DNA from 2 places in the Kitasatospora sp. McL0602 genome. Region 1 is predicted to be linked to the other one. Evidence: riboswitches for the same ligand, from Rfam matches in the RefSeq annotation. Region 1 holds a riboswitch; the other holds the start of a gene.
The links. A riboswitch is a leader RNA that binds a small molecule or an ion and turns the genes downstream of it on or off. The one in region 1 is predicted to bind cyclic di-AMP.
Positions count from the first base shown of each region.

Region 2: it holds a riboswitch for cyclic di-AMP, as region 1 does, so the genes downstream of both, ACR68M_RS14420 (M23 family metallopeptidase) here and ACR68M_RS31975 (LysM peptidoglycan-binding domain-containing protein) in region 1, are expected to answer to the same signal.

Region 1 covers NZ_CP197246.1:7,068,924-7,076,436, forward strand. Annotated here, with positions in the region: gene ACR68M_RS31965 (SpoIIE family protein phosphatase) at 1-1,932, shown strand, start outside; gene ACR68M_RS31970 (TIGR03086 family metal-binding protein) at 1,984-2,577, opposite strand; gene ACR68M_RS31975 (LysM peptidoglycan-binding domain-containing protein) at 2,638-3,564, opposite strand; cyclic di-AMP (ydaO/yuaA leader) riboswitch at 3,569-3,715, opposite strand; gene ACR68M_RS31980 (transglycosylase SLT domain-containing protein) at 3,861-4,535, opposite strand; gene ACR68M_RS31985 (leucyl aminopeptidase) at 4,569-5,978, opposite strand; gene ACR68M_RS31990 (hypothetical protein) at 5,975-7,513, opposite strand, start outside.
Region 2 covers NZ_CP197246.1:3,195,405-3,202,917, forward strand. Annotated here, with positions in the region: gene ACR68M_RS14410 (hypothetical protein) at 1-68, shown strand, start outside; gene ACR68M_RS14415 (hypothetical protein) at 287-2,227, shown strand; gene ACR68M_RS14420 (M23 family metallopeptidase) at 2,270-3,073, opposite strand; cyclic di-AMP (ydaO/yuaA leader) riboswitch at 3,087-3,245, opposite strand; gene ACR68M_RS14425 (YiaA/YiaB family inner membrane protein) at 3,462-3,752, shown strand; gene ACR68M_RS14430 (tautomerase family protein) at 3,749-3,970, opposite strand; gene ACR68M_RS14435 (alpha/beta fold hydrolase) at 4,129-4,968, shown strand; gene ACR68M_RS14440 (TetR/AcrR family transcriptional regulator) at 4,968-5,540, shown strand; gene ACR68M_RS14445 (hypothetical protein) at 5,663-5,866, shown strand; gene ACR68M_RS14450 (PP2C family protein-serine/threonine phosphatase) at 6,035-7,099, shown strand; gene ACR68M_RS14455 (SpoIIE family protein phosphatase) at 7,308-7,513, shown strand, end outside.

The DNA of each region.
Region 1 (7,513 bases):
GAGAACCGTCTGCTGCTCGCCAACGACGAGGCCCGCCGCCTGCTCGGCCTGCCGCCGGACTCCGAAGGGCGCGCCGTCACCGACCTCGGCATCGACCCGCAGGCCGCCGAGCTGCTCGCCGCCGGCCGGGTCCTCAGCGACGAGGTGCTCCCCGCCGGCGACCGGCTGCTCGTCGTCAGCACCCGGCACACCGACCGGCACGGCGGCCCGCCCGGCCTGGTCGCCACCCTGCGTGACTCCACTGAACTGCACGCCCTCACCGGGAAGGCCGTCGCCGCCCGCCGGCGGCTCACTCTGCTCTACGGCGCCAGCGTCGCCATCGGCACCACCCTCGACATCACCAGGACGGCCGAGGAGCTCACCGAGGTCGCCGTCCCAGGCTTCGCCGACTTCGTCACCGTCGACCTCGCCGAGCCCGTCCTGCGCGGCGAGGAACCCCCGCCCGGCCACGAGACCCCGATGCGGCGGGTCGCCCGGGGCGGCATCGACCCGGACCCACCGCTCTACCCCGTCGGCGAGCGCATCACCGTCCGGGCCGCCACCCCGCAGGCCTGGAGCCTCGGCACCGGGCAGGCCGTCCTCGACACCGACCTCGGCTCCTCCGCCGTCTGGCGGGCCCAGGACCCGGAACGCGCCGAGCAGGTGCTCGAGCACGGCATCCACTCCGTCGTCCGCGTCCCGCTGCTGGCCCGGGGCGTGCAGCTGGGCATCGCCAAGTTCTGGCGCTCCCGGCGGCCCGATCCCTTCGACCATGACGACGTCACCCTCGCCGAGGAGCTGACCGCGCGGGCCGCCGTCTGCATCGACAACGCCCGCCGCTGGACGCGCGAACACAGCACCGCCGTCGCTCTCCAGCACAGCCTGCTCCCCGGCGCCCTGCCCCCGCAGAACGCCGTCGAGGCCGCCTACCGCTACCTGCCCGCCCAGGCCGGGGTCGGCGGCGACTGGTTCGACGTCATCCCGCTGCCCGGCGCCCGCGTCGCCCTGGTCGTCGGCGACGTCGTCGGCCACGGCCTGCACGCCGCCGCCACCATGGGCCGACTGCGCACCGCCGTCCACAACTTCTCGACCCTCGACCTGCCGCCCGACGAGCTCCTCGGCCACCTCGACGACCTGGTCATGCGCATGGACCAGGAACAGGGCGACGACGGCCGAGGCGCCGGCATCACCGGCGCCAGCTGCCTGTACGCCGTCTACGACCCCGTCTCGCTGCGCTGCACCATCGCCCGAGCCGGGCACCCGCCCCCCGCCGTCGTCCACCCCGACGGCACCGTCGGCTTCCCCGACCTCCCGGTCGGGCCGCCGCTCGGCGTCGGCGGACTCCCCTTCACCTCGGGCGAGTTGACCCTCCCCGAGGGCGCCCGGCTGGTGCTCTACACGGACGGCCTGATCGAGGATCGCGGCCGGGACATCGAGGAGGGCCTCGGACTCCTCGCCGACGCCCTCCGGCAGGCCGGGCCGGGGCCCGAGGAGACCTGCGAGGCGGTGCTCGGCGCGCTGCTCCCGGAGGGATCGGGCGACGACGTCGCACTGCTCGTCGCCCGGACGCGGGCGCTGCCGGGCGGGAACGTGGTCGAGTGGGAGGTCCCGGCCGAGGCGGCGGCCGTCGGGACCGTCCGGGCGGCCGTCAGCGCACAGCTCGAGCGCTGGGGCATCGAGGAGTTGGCGTTCACCACCGAGCTGATCCTGAGCGAGCTGGTGACCAACGCGATCCGCTACGGCAGCGAGCCGATCCGAGTCCGGCTGCTGCGTGACCGCCACCTGATCTGCGAGGTGTCGGACACCAGCGGCACCTCACCGCACCTGCGCTACGCCGCCGCCATGGACGAGGGCGGGCGCGGGCTGTTCCTGGTCGCCCAGTGCTCGGAGCGCTGGGGCACGCGGTACACGGCGGCGGGAAAGGTGATCTGGGCGGAGCAGCTGCTCGACTGAGCAGGTCGGCAGCCGAGCAGGTCGGCAGCCGAGCAGGTCGGCGGCCCGCCGTCAGTTCGGCCAGTGCGGCGAGCGGCCCAGGACGCGGAGGATCCGGTCGAGGGTGCCGCCTCCACCCGTCGCGGCGAGCCCCGGGCGGAACGACGCGCCCTCGCGCAGGCGGTTCGCGCCGTCGGGGACCTGCTCGGCGATCGGCAGCGCGGCGTCGAGCAGGTCGGCGTCGAACTCGGCCGGGACGCCGATGGTGGCGGCCACGTCCCACCCGTGGACCACGTAGTCGATGAAGTGGAAGCCGACGGCCAGGCCGGCGGGGAAGAGCCGGTCGCTGCGGATCTCCGGCAGCCACAGCCCTCGGTCCAGCAGGCCGTCCGCGCCGAAGGCGGCCGTCACGGCCGCCGCCGACGCGGCGAACTCGGCGGCGGGGTCGTCCCCCACCGGCCGGTCGGCCCACACCCCGAGGTCGCTGGTCTCCCCGAGGGCCGAAGCCGCGAAGCCGCGGTTCTGCCCCACCATGTGGGCCAGCAGCCGGCCGAGGTCCCAGCCCGCACAGGGGCTCGGCCGGCCGAGCTGCCCGACCTCGACCTGGTTCACGATCGACTCGGTGATCTTCAGTGCCCGGCGGTCGAATTCACGGATGTCCGTCACAGGGCTGACTCTAGCGCCCGTCCCGGCAGAGGTAGTTGGCCGCTCCGGCTCAGGTCCGGCTCAGGACAGGTGGAGCACCTCGCCGGGGTGGATCAGGTCGGGGTTGGTGCCGACCACACCGAGGTTGTGGTCGTAGACGTGCTGCCAGCCGCCGAGGTGGTACGCGTCGGAGATCCCCGACAGGGTGTCGCCGGGGGCGACCGTGTAGCTGCCGGGGGCCTGCGGGCTCGGTGCCTGCTGGGCGGGCACCTGCTGGGTCGGTGCCTGGCCGGTGGCCGTCCCGTCGGGTGCGGGCTGCGACGGTGCGGTGGTGGGCGCCGTGGTGGGCGCCGTGGTGGGCATCGCGGTGGGCGTGGTGACCGGGGCCGTCGGCTGGGGCACTGCGGGGGTGGCGGGTGCGGTGCTCGGCGTGCTGCTCGGCGTGGTGCTCGGCAGGCCGGCGACCGGGGGTGCCGACTGGGGCGCCGTCGGGGTGACGGGTGACGTGACGGGCGCGGTGGTGGGGGTGGCGGCCGGCGGGGTGAGCGGCGCGGGGGCGGTCGTGGCCGGGTCGGTGGCCGTCGAGGCCGCCGGGGTGGGGGTGCCGGGCGTGCCGGGCGTGGTGGCGGGCGCGCTGGGGGGCTGGAGGGCGCTGTTGCAGCTGGCCCAGCGGTCGGGGCCGCGGTCGGCGAGCATCCGTTCGGCGACGGTGATCTGCTGGTCCTTGCTGGCGTGGCTGGGCTGCGCGGCGTACAGGTCGCCGCCGTACCAGACCCAGTCGCGCAGCGTGATGCCCAGGCCGCCGTAAGTGCCGTCGCCGGTGTTCTGCGTCCAGTTGCCGCCGCTGGTGCACTGGGCGACGGTGTCCCAGGCGGTGACGGGGGCGGCGTGTGCTGCGGCTGCGGTGAGCAGCGGGAGCGCCAGGCCGACGCCCGTGACGGTGGCGGCGGCGACCGCGCGGTCGGCCTGGGTGGGGCGGCGGTGTCGTCCGGGGCCCGAGAAGACCATCAGTTGTCCCTCTCCGCACGCCTGCGAGGTGAGCTGTCGGGTTCGGACCGAGAGGTGGCCCGGCCGCTGGTGCGGCTTCACCCCGAGCCGTGGGGGCCACGGCGAGGTACCTGGTTCCCCCGTCCCTGCCCAGGGGTCAGCTGTGTCGTCCCGGGGGAGCGGTGGGCAGGGTTCGGCGTGCCGCGTCCGGGGCCCGCGCTGGCGGGCTGCTCGGAGACTAGAGGGAGGATCAGCTCGATAACAACCCGGCAACCCGAACATCACACAATCATCACGAGCCTCGTCGGCCCCTCGGCTCAGCCGTGCGCGGCCAGCGCCTGGTCGGCCTTCGGCAGGTTGGCATGCAGATGATCCAGGTACGCCTGCGCCTGCGACCCCGGCCGGGCGCCACGGGCGAAGGCCAGCATGTTCCCCGGGCCCGTGTTGTAGCCGAGCGCGAGAAGTTCGTCCTTCGTGTACGAGCCCGACAACTTGCCCGGCAGCTGGTCGGCCAGCCCGTTCAGGTACCAGGCGGCGGCCTGGACGGCGAGCCCCGGGTCGTCCGGCAGCTCCTCCCACCGACGGTCCGCGAAGTGCCCCGGCTTGGTCTCGTCGAAGGCGGCCCGGTGCATGTTGGCGATCCCGAACGCGGAGTCCGGCTTGAGTCGCTGCCAGGCCCGCTCCAGCTCGGGGTCGTGCGGCTTGTACGCCTCGTTGTAGAGGATCGCCATCAGCAGCCGGGGGCTCACCCCGGCCCGCCCGGCCTGCTCGCGCACCTGCGGCGCGTAGTGGGCGGGGTCGTACGAGCTGCTCCCCACGCTGCCCGGGGAGGGCGAACTGCTGGGTGAACTGCTGGGTGAGGCGCTCGGCGAAGGGGCGGCCGCCGGGGTGGTGGCCTCGGACGACCGGGGGATGGCCTTGCAGCCGCACCCCAGCAGCCCGACCGCCAGTAGGGCCCCTGCCGTCCGCCAGTACCGCCGCTTCCCGCTCATACTTCCTGATCGTACGTCGGCAACCGGGCCGGGTCAGTGACCTCCGGAGACCAGCAGCTCCACCAGCGTCCGCACACCGACGCCCGTGCCGCCCGGCACCCACTCGCCGTCGTCGGTGTCGGAGAGCGCCGTGCCCTGGATGTCCAGGTGCGCCCACGGGATGCCCGGTGGTACGAACTCGCGGAGGAAGAGCCCCGCGAGCAGCGCGGTGCCGTGCCGGACGCCGATGGTGTAGTTGACGAGGTCGGCGACCCGGGAGGTGAGCTGAGTGCGGTACTCCTCGGGCAGCGGCAGCGGCCAGAACTGCTCACCGGCCCGCCGCCCGGCCGCCCGGACGGCCTCCGAGAGGGCCTCGTCGGTGCCCATCACGGCGGTGATCCGGCGGCCGAGTGCGACGGCCGCCGCGTCCGTCAGGGTGGCGAGATCGATGATCGCGTCCGGTCCGGTCTCCCCGGCCAGCGCCAGCGCGTCGGCCAGGATGAGGCGGCCCTCGGCGTCCGGGTGGCGGACCTCGACGGTGGCGCCGCTGCGCATCCGCAGCACGTCACCTACCCGGATCGGGTCGGCGTTCGGCATGTTCTCGGTCAGCGGGAGCCAACCGTCCACCGCGATCGGGCAGTTCAGTGCGCCGAGGGTGGACATCGTGGCGAGCACGGTGGCGGCCCCGGCCATGTCTGCCTTCATGGTGGCGAGTTCGGCGTTCGGCTTGAGCGCGAGACCGCCCGCGTCGTAGGTGACGCCCTTGCCGACCAGGGCGATCCGCCGGGCGGCCGGCTCGGCCGGCCGGTAGCGCAGCCGGACCAGCCGGGGCGGCACCAGGGAGCCCCGGCTCACCCCGAGCAGCCCGCCGAGCCGCTCGTGCGAGATCCGCTTGGCGTCCCAGACCTCGCACTCCAGGCCGGAGTCGGAGGAGATCTTCAACGCCCGCTCGGCGAACTCCGGCGGGGTGAGCGCCTCGCCCGGCTCGTTGACCAGGTCACGGGCCAGCAGCACCGCCCCGCCGACCCGCAGACCGGTGGCGAGCGCGGCGCGGGCCTCCGGCGTGTCCTCGGCCACCAGGTCGATCCGCTGGTCGACCCGGGGCGCGGCGGTGAAGTACCCGCTGAAGCGGTACCCACCGAGCAGGTAGCCCTCGACCAGCGGCCGCAGGTCGGCGTCCGGGGCCTGCACGGCGAGCCGCCGGTAGCCCCCGACGCCCCGGGCGAGGCGGGCCGCCGCCGTGCGGGCGGTGTCGGGCCCGTACGCGGCGCGCGGGCCGCAGCCCAGCAGCACGGTGACCGGATCGCCCGGCAGGTGCAGGGTCTGCCCTGCCGCGCCGGAGAAGCCGCTGCCCGCGAGGAAGGCGGGGGAGAGCTCGGCGGGCAGCTCACCGGCCCAGACCGGCACCACCACCGCGTCGACGTCCGAGGCCCGTTGCGGCGTCAGCCGCCACTCGGCGCTCATGACGCGCGGGCGGCGCGGCGGGCCGCCCCCCACGCCTCGAGGTCGTCCAGGTACTGCCCGGCCAGCTCGCCCATGCCGCCGGCCGCGCCGACGGAGGCCCAGCCCCGGGCCGCCGAGATCGCGTGCGGGTCGATCCGCAGCGCCTGGAAGAAGCAGTCCTCCGCGAGCAGCGGCTGCCCGGCCCGCGCGAAGCAGTCGCCCGCCGCCGCGTAGCCGAAGGCCGTCGAGACCGGGCCCAGCCGGGCCGTGCGCAGGTAACTGCGGGCGGCCTCCTCGGGCTTGCCCTCCTTCATCAGGCCCTCCGCGACCTCGATGTGGGTCTTGGGCTCGTACGGGTCGATCGCTAGCGCCTCGGCGACCAGCCGGTGCGCCCGCTCGTTCTCGCCGAAGGCGTAGAACTCCTTCGAGCGGCTCTCGACGCAGGCCCGCAGGTTCTCCCGCTTCAGGAACTCCTGGTACTCGCCGACGGCCGGCACCGCACGGGCCAACTCCTCGGCGCGGTCCATGTCGGCGGCCAGCTGCACGGTGTCCTTCTGAAGGAACGGCACGTAGCTGACGCTACGGTAGAACCGGCTCTCCCACATGATCTTCTCGAACTCCGAGTGCTGCGGATCGGCCAGCAGCTCGGCCAGCGCCTTCTCACCGATCTCCCGCCAGGCGAGCGCCGTCTCCAGCGCACGCGTCTCGCGGGCCTCGAAGATGACCGAGAAGACCGCGACGTGGAACCGCAGTTGGGTCGGACAGGCCGGGTGCTCCACGATCGCCCGCGAGTTCGCCGGCGCCGCGACGTTGGCCCGGCCCACCGAGCCGACCCAGCGGACCACGTCGAGCCAGTGGTGCATCCGCAGCTCGGCCGGGGTGCTCAGCTCGGCGGCCGGGGTGTACGGCAGCAACTCCTGTACCAGCTTGATGAATCCGAGCCGGAACAGCACCCCGGCGACCTGGTGCTGCCGCTCCGCGTCGTACGAGGCGAAGTCCTCCACCCACCCGCACAGGGTGTCCCAGGCGGGCGTGCGCAGGTGTGCGGGCAGCTCGGCGGGGTGCGAGACGGCGAACTCGCGCAGGCCGGACTCGCGGATCAGGTTGGTCCGGAAGGCGGGCGGCATCAGCCGCTGCCAGTTCACCTCGGGCGGCGTGCCCCGCTCGGCGAACTCGAAGGCCATCGTGGGCAGATTGGCGTACAGCCCGGGGGACTTCGACTCGCCGAGGTTGAAGTACGCGGCGTGCATCCGGTAGTGCCAGTTGTTCTCGTACGGCCGCTGCGGATCGCGCGCGGCGGCCAGCCGGACGACCTCGGCCAGCGGCTCGTCACCGGCGTCCAGGCAGCTGGCCACCAGCCTGTCCCGGGTGGTGCTCGCCCGTGGCGCGGCGCGGAAGGCCCGCTCGGTGAGCACCCGGGCGAACTCGCCCTGCTTGAGCTCCTTCGCGCAGTCGGCCGCAGCCAGTAGTGCGTAGGCGGTGCCGTACGGGCCGAGCCGGGCCGCGTGCAGGTAGCCCGCGAGGGCCTGCTCGGTCTCGCCCGCGCGCTGGTGCGC
Region 2 (7,513 bases), 3.9 Mb from region 1:
ACCCCGAACTGGCACCGGTGCCGGGCCCGGCGGAGGTCGAGGCGTACCTGGCGGCGCAGCAGGCGTAGGCAGCGCCGGCCGGGGGAGACCGCAGAGCCCGGCTTTGCGAAATCTTGACCACCCGCCCCCTGTCGGGCCGACCCCCGGCTGATAGAAGTGATCATCCGGGTTTCCTTACCGGCCGGGGGATTTCAGTGACAGCAGCGGCGCCGCTTCGCGCGCCCGCTGCCGGTTCGCATGCCCCGGCATGCCCGGACTCGTCACTTTCTCTGCACAGGAGTTGTCCATGGTCCGGGCTGCTGCCCCCCTCACCATGCCCCGCCGGCTCGGCCGCCTCTCGCTGGCCGGCGCCGCCGCGCTGACGCTGGCCACCGGCGCGCTGGCCACCGGCGTGACGCCCGCCCTCGCCGCCGCCCCGCACGTTGCCCCGCACGCCGGCGACGCACCCGTGCCGCCGCCCGCGCAGACCGGCAAGTTCGTGCCGACCACGCCGACCCGCATCCTCGACACCCGGCAGGCGATCGGCGTGCCCGGCCGGGTGCCGGTCGCCAACCGGGGCGCCATCAAGGTGAACACCGGCCTCACCGCCGCGAACGTCCGCGCGGTCGTCATGAACGTCACGGTCACCGACACCACCGGTGGCGGCTTCCTGACGGTGTATCCGGACGGCGCCACCCGCCCGACCACCTCGAACCTCAACTTCACCGCCGGGCAGACCGTGCCGAACCTGGTGACCGTGCCGGTGACCAACGGCTACGTCGACTTCTACAACTTCGGCGGCAACACCGACGTGGTCGCCGACCTGGCCGGCTACTACACCGACAGCCCGGCGGTGCCCGGCTCCTCGTACATGCCGCTGACCCCCGGCCGGGTGCTCGACACCCGCAACCCGGGCGGGCGGCCGGTCGGTACGCGCGGGACGCTGAACCTGAAGCTGGCCGGCACCGCGGGCATACCGCCGAGGGGCGCCACCGCCGTCGTGCTCAACGTCACCGCGACCCGCCCGACGGCCGGGGGCTTCCTCACCGTCTACCCGCACGGGACCTCGCTGCCGACCACCTCGAACCTCAACTTCACCGCCGGGCAGACCGTCCCGAACCTGGTGACCGTGCCGCTCGGCGCCGACGGCAGCGTCGACATCTACAACTTCGCCGGGAGCACCGACGTCGTCGCCGACGTCTTCGGCTACTACACCAGCGCCCCGTACGGCGCGGGCTTCACCCCGACCGGCCCGACCCGGATGATCGACACCCGCGAGAAGGGCAACTCGCCGATCGGCCAGGACTCCACGCTGCAGCTGCCGGTCGCCCGGGGTGGTCTCGGCACCACCAAGGTCTCGGCCGTCGTCCTGAACGTCACGGCGGTCAACGCCACGGCGGGCGGCTACCTCACCGTCTTCCCGGGCAACGGCACCAACCGCCCGACCACCTCGAACCTCAACTTCGGCCCCAGGCAGGTCGTGCCGAACCAGGTCGTCGTCCCGGTCGACGACTCGGGCCTGATCAACATCTACAACCGCTTCGGCTCCACCGACGTCGTGGTCGACATCTTCGGCTACTTCACCGACCCGGTCGGCACCCCCGGCGCCCTGCAGAACGGTACGGACAGCAGCCTGCTGTTCCCCTGCGGCCCGACCGCCCCCGGCCGTTGGGAGACCGTCGTGGACGGCCAGGCCGTCTCCGTGGGCGCCCTCGACCCGGGCCCGCTGCCCTACTCCTCCGACCTCCGCGTGCACGCGGTGGTGACGGACCCGTCCGGCCTGACGACCGACTACGCCACCGAGAACGGCCACGGGATGGCCATCCCGCTGCCCAAGCCGGTGCTCAGCGGCGCGTACAGCTTCTACGCGTACGCCACGGACGGCAAGGTGTCGACCCCCGCGAGCAAGCCCTGCTACTTCCAGGCGGACGGCGACTCGCGGGTCGGCGCGGTGAACATCACCTCCGACGCCGTCCCGGGCCAGATCTACCCGGGCACGATGCTGAACTTCACCTTCAGCGCGGTCTCGACCGGCAGCAGCAACGGCCGGCAGATCGCCGACTTCTGCTACGTCGACGGCCAGCCGGGCAGCGGGTGCACCCACATCGCCGCCGACAAGGACGGCAAGGCGCACCTCCAGCTCCCCGTCGGGCGCTGGGGCAGCCACACCCTCTTTGTGCAGGCGTCCACCGTGTCCGGCTGGGTCGGTCAGTACGCCGAGTACGACTTCTACGCCCGCTCCAACTAGCCGGGGTGCGACCGGGAGGGCTCGGCCCTCCCGGTCGTCCGGCTACGGCTGGAGGCCGTGCGCCTGGAGCCAGGGCAGCGGGTCGATCGGGGCGGCGCCGTCCGGGCGGACCTCCAGGTGGAGGTGCGGGCCGGTGACATTTCCGGTCGCGCCGACCTTGCCGAGCACGGTGCCGGCGGTGACGGCGCCGGAGGCGGTGGTGATGGCGGAGAGGTGGCAGTACCAGATCTCGGTGCCGTCGGGCAGGGCCTGGATCACCCGGTAGCCGTACGCGCCGGACCAGCCCGCCGAGCTGACGGTGCCCGCGCCGACGGCGGTCACGGGCGTGCCGGTGGGGGCCGCGAAGTCGAGGCCGGTGTGCAGGTGCGACCAGTACGAGCCGGACTGGCCGTAGTGCGCGGTCAGCGTGTAGTTGGCGGCCGGCAGGGTGAAGGCGGTGAGGGCCGCGCCTGCGGACTCCGCCTCGGCCTCGGCCTGCTGGGCGGCCCGCTTGGCCTCGGCCTCCTGCGCGGCGGCCAGCCGGGCGGTCTCCTCGGCGGAGGTGCGCTGGCCGTCGGCCTGCTGCTGGATGCGTGCGGCGAGGGCCAGCCCCGGGTCGGCGGAGAGCTCGATGGTGCTCTCGGCCGCCGCTGCGCTGGCGGGAGGCGGCACGGGCACGGCTGCGGCGGCCGGCACGGCGGCGGCGAAGCCGGTCGCGCCGAGCGAGGCGGCCATCGCGGTGACGCCGATCAGCGGCCCGCCGGTGCGGGTCTGCCGGGGCATCCGGTGCCGGGCCTGGAGGTCGGCGGGTTCGTCGAGCAGCTTGGTGGCCGCTCCGGGGTTCGCGGGGGAGTGCGTCGACGCCAAGGGAGGCGCGCTCCTTTCCTTCCTTCGCGCCTACCGGGTTAGCTGACGGGTTCGGAGCAGGAAGGTCTCCTACGGCCGGGCGGGCCCGGCTGATTCACCCCAGTGGAACGTGGTTCCCCGGCTCCCGGACCCACCGGCGAAGGCGGGTCCACGGATTAGGCGACGGCGCACGGTGCCGTTTCGGGTACGGCGTTGCCGACCGCGCTGCGTTATCAAACGTTAATCCCACGAGTCCCTGATTCCAAGCCACTCCGACAGGTGGACCAGACCTCCGGAGGTGATTCGGGTGGTTCGCGACCTTTTCACCCACCCGGCCACCGCACTGCGCACACCCCGGCTGAGTAGCCGTACTCATGTGGCGGGCACGGAAGTTGGAGAGCCTTCAGACATGAACGCACCGACGCAACCCCGCACCACGGCCGCGTACTACATCCAGGCCGTGCTCTCCTTCGCCCTCGCCTCGACCGCCCTCGCCGTCGGGATCGCCTACCTTCCCGTCAGCGCGTGGATGCGCGGCTTCCTGGCCGTCGGCCTGCTCTACGAGATCACCTCGGCGTTCACGCTCGCCAAGGTGGTCCGCGACCGCCAGGAAGCCGGCGCGATCACCACCCGGGTCGACCAGGCGCGGCTGGAGAAGCTGCTGGCCGAGCACGACCCGTTCAAGGTCGAGGGACTCTAGGCCCCTTGCTCCCCGGCCTTCGCCGCCAGCTCGGCCTTCGCGGCGAAGGTGACACCCCCGGCGGACCAGTTCTTGGCCGGGATCTCCTCGATCGCGACCCAGATGTTCTCCGGCTTCACCCCGGTGACCCGGGCGTAGGTGGCGGTGAGCTCGCGGCTGATCTCCGCGTTCTGCTCATCGGTGCGGCCGGACAGCTGCTTGACGTTGATGAACGGCATGACTGCTCCTCGGTACGACGGTCGATCCCCTGTGCGACGGGTTCCTTGATCCTTCGCGACCGTACCGCACGGCTTCGCGGCACCCCCTTGACGGCTAAGGCTATTAGCCTTAGCTTTATGGCTATAGGGAACACCGCAACGGCCCCGAGGAGACCGCAATGAACGCCACCGCCACCACCCCCGACCACACCACCACCCGTCACCTCGACCTCCCCGGTGGCCGGATCGCCTTCGACGACACCGTCTCCGGCACCGGCACCCCCATCGTGCTGCTGCCCGGCATGCTCGACTCCCGCGCCGCCTACCGGCACCTGCGCCCGCTGCTGGCCGGGGCGGGGCACCGGGTGATCACCATGGACGTCCGGGGCTTCGGCGAGTCCTCGATCGCCTGGGACGACTACTCCCCCGCCGCGATCGCCGACGACGTGCTCGCTCTGCTCGACCACCTCGGCATCGAGCGGGCCACCCTGGTCGGCAGCTCGTACACCGCCGCCACGGTCGTGAAGGCCGCCGGGCTCGCCCCCGAGCGGGTCGCGGGGATCGCCCTGCTGGACGGCTTCATCGAGAACCTCCCGCAGAACGCCCTCCAGCGCCTCGTGGTCAAGGCGCTCGGCCACACCCTGCTGCGCCTCCCCTCGGTCTGGGGCCTCTACCTCCGCAAGATGGCCTACCCGAGCGCCAAGCCCGCCGACTTCGAGGAGTACGTCGCCGGGCTGGTCGCCGCGCTGCGCACCCCCGGCCGCAAGGCCGCCACCCGGGGTTACGTCTTCGGTGACTCCTCGCCGGTCGGCTGGAGCTCCGCCGTCAGCTGCCCCGCGCTGGTCGTGATGGGCACCAAGGACCCCGACTTCCCGGACCCGGCCGTCGTCGCCGACCGCCAGGCCGCCGCCCTGAACGCCCGCAAGGTGATGATCGAGGGCGCCGGGCACTACCCGATGGCCGAGTTCCCGCAGGCCACCGCCGACGCGCTGCTGCCCTTCCTCGCCGAGGTGGCCTGATGCCCCGGGTCGGCCTCACCCCGGCGGCCGTGGTCGGCTTCGCCCTGGAGATCATCGACGACAAGGGCCCCGAGTCGCTGACCCTGGCGTCCGTGGCCGGCCGGGCGGGCGTCGCGACCCCCTCGCTCTACAAGCACGTGCCCGGCGGCCTGCCCGAACTCCGCCGACTGGTCTCGGTACGCGTCACCCAGGAGCTCGCCGAGGCCCTCGGCGAGGCCGTCCTCGGGCGCAGCCGGGACGACGCGGTCGCGGCCCTGTTCGCCGCCTACCTGGGCTACGCGGAGCGGTACCCCTACCGGTACGCGGCCCTGCCGCAGGCCCCGCAGCCGGACGCCGACCTGCGGGAGGCCGCCGCCCGGCTGGTCGGCGTGATCATCGCCGTGCTCCGGGGCTACGGCCTGGCGGGGACGGAGGCCGTGCACGCGGCCCGGACGGTCCGCTCGATGGCGCACGGGTACGCCGCGCTGGCCACCGGCGGGGCCTTCCAGCTGGCGGCGGACCTGACGGTGACACAGGACCGGCTGGTCCGGGTCCTGACGGACGGTCTGCGCAGCTGGCCCCCGTCCGCGTGACAGCTGGTACCGATTCGGGTGGATTCCGAGACCAATCCGTCGCCGGACACCCGCGAGACTGTCGGCAGCCTGGGTAACCATATGGTTCGGGCACCAGTGGATCTCAGCAAGGATGTGGGCACATGACGCGGACGGCGCACAGCACCGGCCTCATCCCGAGCCAGCGCACGGCCGCCCCGGCCCGCACCGCCGCCGCCCCGGCCCCGGCGGGCGAGGGCCTCGGGGGCGCCGTCCGGCGGGCGTTCGCCGTGGCGCGCAGCGCGTGGGGGCTGCGCCCGGTCGAGGCGAGCAGCACGCCGTCGTACGGCGAGTCCGACGGCCAGTAGGACCGACAGCCCGGAGGCGGCCACCCGCGGCCACCCGCCGTTGAGCCCCGGCGCAGGCTAGATTGGGCGAATTGTCCCGATGTAGCAGCGGAGGTCCGGGTGCCCGCAGTCACGACAGTGGCGCGGCGTGTGGGAGCGCGGGTGCGGCGCGGGCCGTTCGGGCGGTGGATGAGCCGGCTGCTGGACGGTGATCCGCAGGCCGAGCGGGGCGCGTTGGGGCTGCTGACCGCCCTCACCGGGGCGCTGACCTGGATCGCGATCGAGTACCCGGAGATCTGCCCGCCGTCCGCACTGGTCTTCCCGGTGATCTGCGGCGGGTTCGTGCTGCACACCCGGCGGCAGCTGATGCTGCTCGGGCCGGTCGCGGTGGGGCTGGTGCTGGACGTCCTGCTGCGCAGGCCCTACGGGGTGCGGCCGGGCTCGGCGCTGGTGGTCGTCGCGGCGGCCGTGGTGGTGCTGCTGACCTCGCGTTACCGGACCCGGCTGGGGCTGCGCGGCACCCGGGGCGACTCGATGCTGCTGGAGCTCGCGGAGCGCACCCGGGCGCTCGGGCGGCTGCCGGTGCAGCTGCTCGACTGGCAGTTCCACCGGGCACTGGCGCCCGTCAGCGGGGACTTCTTCTCCGGCGACTTCGTGCTCAGCTCCCAGCGGCCGGAGCGCGACCTGCTGGAGGTCGTGCTGGTCGACGTCTCCGGCAAGGGCAGCCGGGCGGCGGCGCGCTCGATGCACCTCTCCGGGGCGCTGGCGATGCTGCTCGGCTCCGTACCGCCGGAGTCCTTCCTGCCGAGGGCCAACGACTACCTCTGCCGGCTCGACTGGGAGGACGAGTTCGCGACCGCCGTGCACCTCGCCCTGCGGCCCTCCAGCGGGGAGTACCGGCTGTTCCACGCCGGGCACCCGCCGACCGCCCACTACCGCCGGGCGGCGGGCGGCAGCTGGCGGCTGCTGGAGGACGGGGGCCCGGCGCTGGGCATCCTGCCGGGGGCGTCCTTCCCGGCGGCGGCCGGGCGGCTCGACCACGGCGACGGACTGCTGCTCTACAGCGACGGCCTGGTGGAGGTACCGGGCGAGGACATCGACGCGGGCATCGCCCGGCTGCTCGTGGCGGCGGGGCCGCTGCTGCGGTACGGCTCGCCGGCGGACCCGGCGGCGGAGCTGCTGCGGACGGTCGCGGCGACCGTGGCCGACGACCGGACGGTGGTCGTGGTGCGGCGACTCGGCGCAGGGGCCTGAGGCAGCGGGGCCCGAGGCAGCGGGGCCCGAGGCAGCGGCGGCAGCGGCGGTCGCGTGCGGCCCGCACGGCGTGGCGGGGTCGTAGAACCGGCCATTCGGGGGCTTGGAAATTAGGATGTTGAGCATTACGTAGTACCGGAGCGCGAGCGGGAAGGGCCGGGTACTCCCCATGGACCTCAGCTCGCCGTGGCTCCCTCCTGAGGACGGGATGCGGACCCAGTCCGCCCGGACGGCGATGCGCTGCGTCCGGCTGCTGCTGCGCTGCGGGAGTGCCGCCGAGCTGCTCGGCACCATCCTGGCCGAGGGCCCCGCCTGGGTGACCGGCGAAGGTTCGGCGCTGTACCTGCTCGACGGCGACGGCATGCTGCGGCTCGCCGCCTCGCACGGCCTGCCCGAGTGGGCGCACGAGCGCTA